2 regions of the Nitratireductor basaltis genome follow, and region 2 is predicted to be linked to the other one. Evidence: riboswitches for the same ligand, from Rfam matches in the RefSeq annotation. Region 2 holds a riboswitch; the other holds the start of a gene.
The links. Region 2 has a riboswitch for thiamine pyrophosphate ahead of thiC (phosphomethylpyrimidine synthase ThiC). Riboswitches for the same ligand answer to the same signal wherever they lie in the genome.
Positions count from the first base shown of each region.

Region 1 (6,798 bases), on a different contig from region 2:
CCGAGACTGGCACATAATTTCTCATGGCGGGCGCTTGCGGCATCATGAGCCGGGCGAAGGACGCGCATGGCAAATGGCATTGCCATGGCTGCGTTCACTGTCACGACCATGAGGGGGGCAAAGCTGAAGACGCTTCCAAAATGGCGCAGAAGAATGAACCAGCCCGCTCCGATCACGACGGGGGGAATGATCAGAACGAAGCTCGCACCCGCATCGCTCAAATGTTCAAGGATTCCGCGTCCTTCGGTGCGGCGCTCCAGTTCCAGCTGCCGACGCGCCATTATCAGTGCGGTGGAAATGACGACGGAAAGCAGAGCCGAAAGCGTCGCGAGAACGAGGCTGGTCACTGTCGCATGAATGACCGCCTTGTCTTGGGCGAGACGCGCAAGATCAGCGTCAATTCCGGCCATGAACGTTGCTGCCATCGGCCCGGCCACGAATAAGAGGGCGAGCAGGATGAGAAGGCTGTTCAGCGTGGTTTCAACCTTGCCGGCAAAAACAATCCGTCGTGGCGCGGTCGGCAGATTGGCATCTGCGGTAATGGTTGCGCCAAGGCGGGCGAGGATCAACACGATGAGCAGTGTGAGCGCGACCTGTGCCACTGTCAGCGCGAGCGCACGAGCCAGATCGAAATCGAATCGCAATGCCTGATAGATCGCGACCTCCAGCGTTGTGGCCCGGGGGCCGCCACCAAGCGTGAGAACGATGGTGAAGGAGGTTACGCACAGCATGAAGACGAGTGCAGCCACTTGCGGCAGTGAACCGCGCAGCACCGGCCATTCGATGAACCGGAAAGAGGCCAACGGTCCCATTCCGAGCTGCGCGCCAAGGCGCCAGTGGTTTCCCGGAACCGATTCGAGCGATGCCAGCAAAAGCCGTGCCGCCAGCGGCAGGTTGAAGAAGACATGAGCCACCAGGATGCCGGACAGGCCGTATATGCCTTCCCAATGACTGTTGCCCAGGATCGACAGGTATGGTGCCAAATATCCCGCACGACCGTAGAGAGCCAGCACCCCAAGGGCCGCGACAATGGCGGGCAGCGCCAGCGGAACCGCAAACAGGCTGAGGATCAGGCCTCGCCCTGGAAATTGCGGATGCCGTGCAAGCGCGCGGGCGATGAGGATTGCGGGTAGGACAGAGAGGAGCGTCGAAAGTGATGCCTGCAGCAGCGTGAAGCGCATGACACGCAGGAGATAGCCATCGAATGCCGCGACTGCGGCACCCAGGGAGCCGGAAGCTTCTGCAACAAGACCTGCAAATGCACCGCCGATGAGAAGGGCGAGAAAGCTCAAGGCCGCCATGCCGGCCCAGATTCTTCCTCGCCCTACAGGGGCGATCACTTGCTCATGACCGACAGCCACTCATCCACCCATGCCTTGCGGTTCTCGGCGACCTCTGCGGGCGAGAAAAGCAGTGTTTCGGACGGCTCTACGAGTTCGTGGAATGCCGGGTTGAGCGGCTTGGAGGTCTTGCCAGCGGGGAACATCCAGTTGCTTTCCGGAATGGTATCCTGGAAGCCCGGTCCGGTCATGAAGCTCATGAACCGGGCTGCAAGCGGATTGTCTGCACCCTTCACGGTCTTGCCCGCGACCTCGATCTGCATGTAGTGGCCTTCAGCGAAGGGCGCTGCCTGATAACGCTCGGTGTCCTCGGCGATCATGTGATAGGCCGGTGAGGTCGTGTAGGACAGGACCATGGCCACTTCGCCGCTGGAAAACAGGCCATAGGCCTCGCTCCAGCCGGGGGTGACAGTCAGGATCTTGTCCTGCAGCTTCTCCCAAGCCTGCGGCGCCTCGTCACCATAGATAGCCTTCACCCAAAGGAGCAGACCCAGCCCAGGCGTGGAGGTGCGCGGGTCCTGAATGGCGATCTTCACCATGTCGGCAGGCGCATCGACCAGCGCCTTCATGCTCTTCGGCAGTGTGGAGACCGCCTGCGTATCATAGACGAATGCGAAATAGCCGTAATCGAATGGCACGAAAATATCGTCAGAGAAGTCGCCGGGGATGTCGATATTGGCGAGATCCGTCTCGTGGGGGGCAAAGAGGCCGGTCTTGCGGGCTTCCTCGGTCAGGTTCGTATCCAGCCCCAGCACGATGTCGGCTTCGGTATCCTTGCCCTCCAGCTTGAGGCGGTTGAGCAGTGCCACGCCATCAGCGACGGAGACGAATTCAACATCGCAACCGCAATCGGCTTCGAAGTTCTTCTCGATCTGCGGTCCCGGGCCCCACTCGGCAGTGAAGCTTTCATATGTGTAGACCGTCAGCTTCTCCTGCGCGCCAGCCGTGGTGGCCAGCAGGGCTGCAGCAAGTGATACGGCATAGGGGGTAATGCGCATGAGCACCTCTCACTCGTGTATCGAAGGGTGCTGCTTGAACAGTCTAATCCCTCCGCCGGCATGATCCGGATCAGGTTCTGCGGGTTGGCTTGGCCTCTCAGCTCAGGCAGACCTGCCTGGCACCCCGTTAGATCGGCGCGAAGATAGGGCGGTGGGGCAGAGGGCGCAAGCCCGGTCATCATTCGGTACCGGGTGGGCATTGCGAAGGACGTTTCGTCTTGCGCGCCAATGCTGTAAGTCGTCGGGCCATGAGCCGTTTTGTCATTCTTCTCGGCGGTGAGCTTGCCCCCACCCGCCGCCTCTCAGCCATGCTTGAAGGCAGTCGCATCATCGCGGCGGATTCCGGCATGCGACATGCTTCGCTGCTTGGCGTGACGCCGGAGCTTTGGGTTGGCGACTTCGACAGCGTAGACGCTGCGATGCGGAATGCATTCGCGTATGTGCCGACCCGCGAGTTCCCACCGGAGAAGGACAAGACTGACGGCGAGCTTGCCATTGACCATGCGCTCGAAGAAGGCGCTACCGCGCTTGTTCTTGCGGGCGCGTTTGGCGGTGAGCGCGCCGATCATGCCCATCTGCATCTGACGCAGGTCGTGCGCCTTTGCGAGATGGGGGTGCCAACGCTGGTGACGAGCGGCAATCAGGAAGGGCGACATCTGGCGGCGGGCGTTCAGCACGAATTCGACTATGCGCCCGGCACGATCTTCAGCATCCTCCTGTTCGAGCCGCTGAGCGGCCTAACTGTCGAGGGCGCTCGCTGGCCGCTTGATCATGTAGAGGTCGAATTCGGCTCTTCGCTCACGCTTTCAAATTATGTGGCCGACAGGCTTGCGATTCGGCTGGAAAAAGGCCGCGCGATGTTGGTCGCTCATCTCAATGACGAGGAAACTGCCTGATGGCACCACCGCTTCTCAAGCTCGAAGACATCAAGCTGACCTTCGGCGGCACGCCCCTCCTGGACGGGGCCAGCCTCATGGTCGGGCCGGGTGAGCGTATCGCGCTGGTCGGGCGCAACGGGTCGGGCAAGTCCACGCTTCTCAAGATCGCGGCGGGCATTGCCGAGGCGCAGGATGGCGAGATCTTTCGCCAGCCCACCGCGACCATTCGTTATCTGGCGCAGGCACCGGACTGGCAGGGGCACAAGACTGTTCGTGCCTATGTCGAGGCGGGTCTCGGCCCTGCCGATGACATCAACCGTGTCACCTTGATGCTCGACAGTCTGGGCCTGACCGGCGAGGAGGAGCCGCATACGCTCTCGGGCGGAGAGGCACGGCGTGCGGCCCTTGCACAGGCGCTTGCTCCTCAGCCCGATCTGCTGCTGCTCGACGAGCCCACCAACCATCTCGACCTAACGACAATCGAATGGCTAGAGGATGAAATCGCGCGCATGAGCTCGGCACTCGTCACGATCTCGCATGACCGCCGCTTTCTGGAGCGCGTCACCCGCGCGACGGTCTGGCTCGACCGGGGTGTCACGCGCAGGCTCGACAAGGGCTTTGCCCATTTCGAGGAATGGCGGGACAAGGTTCTGGAAGAAGAAGAGCGCGAGCAGCACAAGCTTGGGCGTCAGATCGCGCGCGAGGAGCACTGGCTGCGCTATGGCGTAACCGCACGCCGCAAGCGCAATGTGCGCAGGCTTGGCGAATTGCAAAGCTTGCGCGAAAAACACCGCAATTTCCAGAAGGCCGAAGGGCTGGCGGTGATGAAGGCCGCCGATGCAGCCGATTCAGGCAAGCTGGTCGTTGAGGCGAAAAACATCTCGAAAGCGTATGGCGAGCTGGGAGTCGTTCGCGATTTCTCGCTTCGCATCAACCGTGGCGAGCGTATCGGGTTTGTCGGACCCAATGGCGCGGGCAAGACGACGCTTCTCAAGATGCTGATCGGCGCACTAGAGCCGGACGAAGGCGCGATACGCTTCGGCCACAATCTGGAAGTGGCGGTGCTCGACCAGAAGCGCGACGCACCGAAACCCGACGAAACGCTGGCTCATTTCCTCACGGACGGGCGCGGCGACAGCGTGGTGGTCAATGGTGAGGAGCGGCATGTCGTCTCCTACATGAAGGACTTCCTCTTCAAGCCGGAGCAGGCGCGCACGCCGGTGCGCGAACTGTCTGGCGGCGAGCGGGCACGTCTGATCCTCGCACGCCTCCTGACGCGGCCGGCCAATCTGCTCGTGCTCGATGAGCCTACCAACGATCTCGACATGGAAACGCTGGACCTGCTTCAGGAGCTGGTGGAAGGTTTCCCCGGCACGGTTCTGCTTGTCAGCCACGATCGCGACTTTCTCGACCGCACTGTCACTGCCACCATCGCACCTGATGGCAAGGGCCGTTGGATCATCTATGCGGGCGGCTATTCAGACATGATGGCGCAGCGCAAGGGCGAGGAGCTGGAGCGGCGCAAGGCGCGCAGTGCGGAGAAGGCAGCTTCATCGCCGAAGGGTTCGGGCGGAGAAAAGACACGCAGCAACAGCGCCAAGCTCTCCTACAAGCAGAAATATGCGCTGGAGACCTTGCCGGGGCGCATCGAGGCTCTTTCCGACGAAATGGAGAAGCTTGAGCAGAAGCTGGCTGATCCGGATCTTTACGCGAAAGACGCTGCAGCCTTTGCCCGCTTCACGCAAGAGCTTGAGAAGAAGGGCCAGGAGCGAGCGAAGCTCGAGGAAGAATGGCTTGAGCTGGAAATGCTGCGCGAAGAGATCGAAGGCGCCTGACACCTTCACGCTTGGCTAACCTCCATGAGCGAAATTGCACGCATGGAGGCACGGCATGAGCGAAGCATTTCTGATCAGCGCCAAACCCGACCTGCAGCAGGCGCGGGTGGAATGGCTGAAGCGGTTGGACGGCGAGCGGCGGCTTTCCGCACTCACCGTTACGGCCTATGAGCGCGACACGCGGCAGTTCCTGCAATTCCTGACCGGGCATCTGGGCGATGCGCCCGGCATCAAGGATATTGCCGATCTGAGACCTTCCGATTTTCGCGCCTTTCTCGCGCTGCGTCGCCGCGACGGTGCGGGAGCGCGCAGCCTGGGACGCGGCCTTGCGGGCATCCGGTCCTTTCTGCGATTTCTCGAGCGCCAGGGGATGGCCAATGCCGCAGGCGTTAGCGCCGTACGTTCGCCGAAGGCACCCAAAGGCTTGCCTAAGCCGCTGACTGCTGCCGATGCACGCAAGGTTGTCTCTGGCGAGGGACAGCTTGCCGAGGAGCCATGGATCGCCGCCCGCAACGCTGCGGTACTCGCGCTTCTCTATGGTTCGGGCCTGCGCATTTCCGAAGCTCTTGGGCTGACGGCAGGCGAGTTGAACGGGAAGAGTGCGGGCGCGCTGCGCATCAAGGGTAAAGGCGGAAAGACGCGGCTCGTGCCTGTTCTTCCCGTCGTTGCGCAGGCTGTCGGTGAATATTGCAAGCTTTGCCCGTGGCACCTTTCACCGGAAGAGCCGCTGTTTCGTGGTGCGAAGGGCGGGCCGCTTCAGCCGGCCATCATCCAGCGGGAGATGCGCAAGATGCGCGCAGCGCTCAATCTGCCGGATACGGCCACGCCGCACGCGCTTCGCCACTCCTTTGCAACCCATCTTTTGGGGCGGGGAGGGGATCTGCGTGCTATCCAGGAGCTCTTGGGCCATGCCAGCCTGTCTACCACGCAGGTCTATACGGCGGTCGACACCAGCCGCCTCCTGGAAATTTACGACGCCGCCCATCCACGCGCCTGAAATCAGGATAATAAAGATGTTCCGAGACTTTCCCGAGATGCTGAGCGACACCTTGCTGCGCCTTGTCGGCATCTTGCACCTGCTGGCATTCACCAGCTTTCTTCTGGCCCTGCTTGGCGCGACACAGGTGCGGGCGGCCGATGATGCCTGTCGCGGTCGCGATCTGTTGCATGAGGTCCGGGCGAATGAGCCGGAGCGTTTCGCTGCCATCGAGAAGGAAGCCGCAGGGGTCGTCAATGGCAGCGGGTTGCTGTGGAAGGTGGAGGCGGACGGCGTTGCACCTTCCTGGCTCTTCGGCACGATGCATGTGACCGATCCGCGGGTGTTGGACTTGCCTGATGCCGCGAAGGCGGCTTTCTCGGAAGCCGAAACCATCGTGATCGAGACGACGGACGTGCTTGATCGCAAGGCCATGATGGCGGCCATGGCGCAGCAACCGGAACTCATGATGTTCACCGGTTCGGAAAAGCTCACCGATCATCTGGATGATCGGCAGCAGGCGGGGTTGAAATCAGCCTTGGAAGATCGGGGCATTCCGCTTCAGACAGTCATCAAGATGAAGCCCTGGATGCTCGTCTCCATGGCCTCGCTGCCAAGCTGTGAAATGCAGAGGCAGGAACAGGGGGCGCTGGTGCTCGATGCCCTGCTGGCGGCGAATGCGAAGAAGGAAGGTAAGGCGGTGGCAGGGCTTGAGACCATGGTCGACCAGTTCGAGGCCATGGCGTCCCTGCCGATGGAGTTTCACATCGA
Region 1 covers NZ_JMQM01000002.1:496,708-503,505, forward strand. The annotation lists gene thiP (thiamine/thiamine pyrophosphate ABC transporter permease) at 1-1,301, opposite strand, end outside; gene thiB (thiamine ABC transporter substrate binding subunit) at 1,337-2,338, opposite strand; TPP riboswitch at 2,369-2,475, opposite strand; gene EL18_RS14780 (thiamine diphosphokinase) at 2,587-3,234, shown strand; gene EL18_RS14785 (ABC-F family ATP-binding cassette domain-containing protein) at 3,234-5,051, shown strand; gene EL18_RS14790 (tyrosine recombinase XerC) at 5,107-6,048, shown strand; gene EL18_RS14795 (TraB/GumN family protein) at 6,065-6,798, shown strand, end outside.
Region 1: linked by a shared signal. The riboswitch ahead of thiB (thiamine ABC transporter substrate binding subunit) and the one ahead of thiC (phosphomethylpyrimidine synthase ThiC) in region 2 are both predicted to bind thiamine pyrophosphate.

Region 2 (6,798 bases):
AGATCGACGGCAACCTCGTGGAAAAAGCCCTGCATGCGCAGCAGAGGGGCGAAATGCGTCTCGAAGAACATGCGACTCGGCACGCTCAGCATTTCATGGAAGGGTCGCCCCAGGATCTCCTTTGCCGACCTGTCCAGCCAGGTGCAGATGGTGGTGTTGACCTTCACCACGCGAGCGTGACGGTCCAGCGAAACATAACCGCAGGGGGCACGCTCGTAGAGATCCTCAAGATCTTCAGTCAAGCCGTCCGCCAATTGCCCGGTTGCGCTCAAAGGAAATTCCTCATTGCACTGATGACCTCATCGGGTGCGCTCAGATGCGGGCAGTGACCTGTCGCCTCGAGCAGCGCAAACTCGCTGTTTGGAAGCTTCTCGTGCACATATTGACCCACATGCGGAGCGGCGATCACGTCTTCCTCGCATTGAAGGACCAGCGTCCGGGTATTCACGCGCGAAAGGTCATCCCTGTTGTCGGAGGTGAAGGTGACGCGGGCGAAATGACGTGCAATATCGGGATCGGTCCTGCAGAAGCTGTTCACGAGTTCCTCGGAGAGTTCAGGCCGATCCGGATTACCCATGATCGTCGGTCCCATCGCTGCCGACCAGCCCATATGGTTGTCGTCGAGGAAATCGAGAAGCTCTTCGATCTGAGACTGCGAGAAGCCGCCCTTGTAGTCCCCTTCGTCGATGTAGCGAGGCGAAGGCCCTACCATGACTATGCTCTCAAACAGTGCGGGCGCCTTTATGGAGGCGAGAGCGCCAATCATGGCGCTTACCGAATGGCCAACGAAGATGACGTCATTCAGTTCCAGCTCTCGGAGGATCTCGACGACATCGTCGGCATAGCCTTGCAGATCAGCGTATTTGTCGTGGTCATAGGCGGAGAGATCCGACTTCCCGGCGCCGACATGGTCGAACAGGACGATCCTGTACTCGTCCTCGAATGCTGGATAGACCAGCCGCCACATGTTCTGGTCGCAGCCGAAGCCGTGGGCGAACATCATCGCCTTCTCGCCAGAACCGCGGACAGCCACGTTGTTGCGATGCAAAACCGACATAGGTGCCCCCTCGGCAGGTATTTGGAAAACGGTACCACGCAGGTTCCCTTAAAGCTATTATCCACCTGGATGAAGACGAAATCGGCAGGCCGTCCCCTCGATTTCCAGCCGCAGAACGGCTTGACAATCTCTCGTTCGAATGTTCACCATCGCGCCATTCCACCAGGGGTGCCCCGGCAAGGGGCTGAGATACTGTTGGCGGGGCTTGAAGCCCAATGCGCACAGTGACCCGTCGAACCTGATCCAGTTCATACTGGCGTAGGGACGGTGCAGATTGCCGATGCTGCCAATGCGGCAGAACCGACGCGGCCAATCCTCATCATTCCAAGCAGTACTGGGTCTTCATCGCGAGCGCGAAGGAGCCTCAACGCATGACCATCCACCAGAAAAGTGTGTCCCCCACGGTCACCACCGGACCACTTCCCGCCTCCACCAAGGTCTACAAACCGGGCAAGCAACACCCGGATATCCGCGTGCCGATGCGCGAGATCGCCGTTCATCCAAGTGCGGGCGAGCCGCCCGTGACGGTCTATGACGCTTCCGGCCCCTATACCGATCCGACAGCGGAAATCTCCATCGACAAGGGCCTGCCGCGCCTGCGCCAGAAATGGATCGAGGCGCGCGGTGACGTGGAAGCCTATGAGGGCCGCCACGTGAAGCCGGAGGACAATGGTTTCGTCTCGGGCGAGCGACTGACGCCGGAATTTCCCATCCGTCACCAGCCGCTGAAGGCAAAGGACGGCAAGGCCGTCACGCAACTTGCCTATGCGCGCGCCGGGATCATCACGCCGGAGATGGAATTCATCGCGATCCGCGAGAATCTGGGCCGCGAAGAAGCCAAAGCAGCCCTACAGCGTGACGGCGAAAGCTTCGGCGCGCATATTCCCGATCACGTGACACCGGAATTCGTGCGGCAGGAAGTGGCAGAGGGCCGCGCGATCATCCCCTCCAACATCAACCACCCGGAAGCCGAGCCGATGATCATCGGGCGGAACTTCCTCGTGAAGATCAACGCCAATATCGGCAATTCGGCTGTCACCTCCTCCATGGCTGAGGAAGTGGAGAAGATGGTCTGGGCCACCCGCTGGGGTGCCGACACGGTGATGGACCTTTCGACGGGCCGCAACATCCACAATATCCGCGAGTGGATCATCCGCAATTCGCCAGTACCGATCGGCACGGTGCCGCTTTACCAGGCACTGGAGAAGGTTGGTGGCATTGCCGAAGACCTGACATGGGAAGTCTATCGCGACACGCTGATCGAGCAGGCCGAACAGGGCGTCGATTATTTCACCATCCATGCAGGGGTGCGGCTTCACTATATTCCGCTGACCGTCGACCGTGTGACCGGCATCGTCTCGCGCGGCGGCTCGATCATGGCCAAGTGGTGCCTGCACCATCACAAGGAAAGCTTCCTCTACGAGCATTTCGAGGAAATCTGCGGCATCTGCCGCGCCTATGACGTTTCGTTCTCGCTCGGCGACGGATTGCGCCCCGGCTCCATCGCCGACGCCAATGACGCCGCGCAGTTTGCCGAGCTCGAAACGCTGGGTGAGCTGACCAGGATCGCGTGGGCGAAAGATTGCCAGGTGATGATCGAGGGCCCCGGCCATGTGCCGATGCACAAGATCAAGGAGAACATGGACAAGCAGCTCGACGTCTGCGGCGAGGCGCCCTTTTATACGCTTGGACCGCTCACGACCGATATCGCGCCTGGCTACGATCACATCACGAGCGGCATTGGTGCAGCCATGATCGGCTGGTTCGGCACAGCCATGCTTTGCTATGTGACGCCGAAGGAGCATCTGGGTCTTCCGGACCGCGATGACGTGAAGACGGGTGTCATCACCTACAAGATCGCGGCCCATGCCGCAGACCTTGCGAAGGGTCATCCGGCGGCGAAAATCCGTGATGACGCGTTGTCGCGCGCGCGCTTCGAGTTCCGCTGGGAGGATCAGTTCAACCTCTCGCTTGATCCGGAGACGGCGCGGAACTTCCACGACGAGACGCTTCCCAAGGAAGCGCACAAGGTGGCGCATTTCTGCTCCATGTGCGGGCCGAAATTCTGCTCCATGCGCATCTCGCACGACATTCGTGCCGAAGCGCAGAAGGAAGGCATGGAAAAGATGGCGGAGAAGTTCCGCAAGGGCGGCGATCTCTACATGCCGCTCGAAACAGCCGGCGCGATGAAGGAATAGGCGCCATGCGTGTTCTGGTACGCGGGGCCGGTGTTGCCGGCCTTGCGACCGCCTGGGAGCTGACGCACCGGGGCGCAGAGGTCACTGTGGTCGAACAGGCTGCCGACCTCACTCAGGCCGCATCCTGGAAGGCAGGCGGCATGCTGGCACCCTGGTGCGAGAGCGAGAGCGCGCCGGAGATCGTGGCTCGGCTCGGGGTCCGCGCGGCTGATTGGTGGGATGCAGCACTGCCCGGTCAGGTGAAGCGTTGCGGCACACTGGTGGTCGCGCAGCCGCGTGATGCGGGCGAACTGGAGCGCTTTGCTCGACGCACCGGCAGACACCATCAGTGGCTGGATGCGGACGGCATCGCGCGGCTGGAGCCTGCTTTGGGAGACCGGTTCCGTCGCGGCCTCCACTACGCGGACGAAGCCCATCTTGATCCGCGCAAGGCGCTTGAAGGACTGGTTTCGCAGCTGAAGTCTTTCGGTGTGGCCATCAATTTCGGTCAGGTTGAGGTGGCGGGACACTTCGATTTCGAGATCGACTGCACCGGCTTGGCCAGCCGCCAAACGGGCTTGCGCGGCGTGCGGGGCGAGATGCTGCTTCTGGCCACGCACGAGTTGGAGCTTACCCGCCCGGTTCGCCTCATCCATCCGCGCTTTCCCCTATACATCGTGCCGCGCGGCGACGGGCGCTTCATGGTTGGCGCGACCATGATCGAGAGTGCTGCGGATGGTCCGGCGACCGCGCGCTCAATGATGGAGCTCCTGAGCGCTGCCTATGCGATTCATCCCGGATTTGGCGAGGCTGGTGTGATCGAGACGGATGCGGGTGTGCGACCGGCCTATCCCGACAATGTTCCACGCGTCACGCGCGATGGCAAAACGATCAGCGTCAACGGGTTCTTCCGCCACGGCTTCCTGCTCGCACCCGCAATAGCGCAGCAGGCGGCGGATATGGTTTTTGCGACAACTCAGGCAAGGAGGCTTGCCCATGAAGCTCATCATTAACGGATGCGAGGCTCAGGTTTCGGCGACACGGCTGGACGCGCTCATTCGCGAACTCGACCACCAGGATCAATGGGTGGCAACGGCGGTCAACGGCACGATGGTGCCGCGCGACAGGCGTGACGCCCATGCGCTCAAGGAGGGTGACCGGGTCGAAATCCTGTCGCCCATGCAGGGAGGGTGAGATGCTGACCATCTACGGCAAAACACTGTCCTCGCGGCTTTTCCTCGGCACGGCGCAATATCCCTCGCCCGCCATTCTGGCCGATGCTGCACGGGCTTCGAATCCGGCAATGCTGACCGTTTCGCTTCGCCGCGAAATGGCGGGCGGCCAGACCGGCAGCGGGTTTTGGGACGTGGTGCGTGAACTCGGCATCGACCTGTTGCCGAACACGGCCGGATGCCATTCCGCAAAAGAAGCCATCACCACCGCGCAGATGGCGCGGGAGCTTTTCGGGACGGACTGGATCAAGTTGGAGGTGATCGGGCATCACGACATGCTTCAGCCAGACGTCTTCGGCCTTGTGGAGGCGGCGCGTGCGCTGAGCGCGGAAGGCTTCAAGGTCTTCCCCTACACCACCACCGATATCGGCGTGGCGGAGCGGCTGCTGGAAGCCGGATGCGAGGTTTTGATGCCGTGGTGCGCGCCCATCGGCTCGGCGCGCGGTCCGCAGGATGTGCAGGCATTGAAAAGCATGCGCGGCTATTTCCCCGATGTGCCGCTGGTGGTGGATGCCGGCCTTGGTCGCCCCTCCCATGCCATGACGGTGCTGGAGCATGGCTATGACGCCGTGCTTCTGAATACCGCGGTTGCAGGTGCAGACGATCCGGTCGGCATGGCGCGCGCCTTTGCACTGGCCGTCGATGCGGGCCGGCTGGCCTTTGAGAGCGGAATGCTGGAGCCACGCGACATGGCCGTGCCCTCCACGCCCACCTTCGGCATGGCGGAGTTCTCATGAAGCTCGACCCTTTTTATCTGATCGTCGACAGTGCCGCATGGGTGCGTCGGCTCGTGCCGCTCGGCGTGAAGCTCGTTCAGCTTCGCATCAAGGATATGGATGAGGTGCCGCTGCGCGAGGAAATCCGCGAGGCGCGGGAAATCTGCGCACGCCATCAGTGTCAGCTGATCGTGAACGACTATTGGCACATCGCCATTGAGGAGGCTTGCGACTTCGTTCATCTGGGCCAGGAAGACCTGGCCGATGCCGATCTGGACGCGATCCGCGCGCACGGGCTGAAGCTTGGAGTCAGCACCCATGATGATGCGGAGCTAGACACCGCGCTTGCCGCCAAACCGGACTATGTTGCACTGGGACCGGTCTACCCCACCATATTGAAGAAGATGAAATGGGCGCCGCAGGGGGTCCAGAAGATCGCCACCTGGAAAGCAAGAGTCGGCGACCTGCCGCTTGTGGCCATCGGCGGCTTGCGTCCGGAACGGCTGCCCGGCGTGTTCGCCAATGGTGCCGACAGCGCGGCGGTGGTGACCGACATCACGCTGAACCCGAACCCCGAGGCGCGCACGCGTGAATGGCTGGCGGCGACGGCTAAATGGCGGTGAAGCGGGTTCTCGTAATTGCCGGCAGCGACCCATCCGGTGGTGCCGGCATTGCACGCGATGTCGCCACACTGGCTGCGATCGGCGTCGAAGCAGCACCTGTCATCACGGCCATCACCGCACAGACACATGAGCGTTTTGCGGGCTTTGAAGCCGTGCGGCCGGAGATGGTGCGTGCACAGATCGACGCTGCGCTGGTCAGCGGTGGGATCGGTGCGGTCAAGATCGGGATGTTGGCAACGGCAGAGATTGCCGCGCAGGTGAGCGAAGCGCTCGCGAATTGCGAGAGACTCCCCGTCGTCCTCGACCCCGTGCTGGCCTCTTCATCCGGCGGCACCCTGCTTGACGAGGAAGGGCGGCAGGTGCTGCGCGAGCGCCTGTTGCCGCGCGTCTTTCTGCTCACGCCCAATCTCGGGGAGACCGCCATTCTGACCGGCATGCCCGCAGCCCCGACAGCGGCTGGCGCGAAGGCGCAAGCGGAACGGCTGCACGCGCTCGGCTGCCGCCGGGTGCTTGTGAAGGACGGACATGGCAGCGGCGAGCAAAGCAGTGATTTGCTTTATGTAGAGGGCGAACAGTCGGTCGCATTCTCGGCGCCGCGACGCAGTGGCAGTGCGCGTGGCACCGGCTGCACGCTTTCCAGCGCAATTGCCGGCCAGCTCGCCCGCGGCATGGCGCTGGAGGATGCAATTCGTGCGGCGCGCGCGCAGGTTCTGGCACGATTGCAGGCGGTCGCGCCCTAGCGCCAGATCGCGACCTCCTGCGGCTTCAGGCTTTTTTCGCCGAGAATGAGTTCTGCCCCTGATGGAACATCCCAGGCTTCCGTGCCGTAGTTGAAGGCGAATGTCAGCCCTCCCCTGCGCCTGATGCGGATATGCTCGGGCAGTTCCAGAAATTCCAGTCTAGCCTCCTGTGCAAGGTTGCGCATCAGCGAGGTCAGCAGAACCTCATCCGGCCAGCAGGCGAGATAGTAGACATTGCCCTTCTTTGTCAGTG
Region 2 covers NZ_JMQM01000001.1:2,333,838-2,340,635, forward strand. The annotation lists gene EL18_RS11240 (PAS domain-containing sensor histidine kinase) at 1-242, opposite strand, end outside; gene EL18_RS11245 (alpha/beta fold hydrolase) at 269-1,057, opposite strand; TPP riboswitch at 1,212-1,340, shown strand; gene thiC (phosphomethylpyrimidine synthase ThiC) at 1,429-3,255, shown strand; gene thiO (glycine oxidase ThiO) at 3,261-4,247, shown strand; gene thiS (sulfur carrier protein ThiS) at 4,231-4,428, shown strand; gene EL18_RS11265 (thiazole synthase) at 4,430-5,203, shown strand; gene EL18_RS11270 (thiamine phosphate synthase) at 5,200-5,805, shown strand; gene thiD (bifunctional hydroxymethylpyrimidine kinase/phosphomethylpyrimidine kinase) at 5,796-6,545, shown strand; gene EL18_RS11280 (beta-galactosidase) at 6,542-6,798, opposite strand, start outside.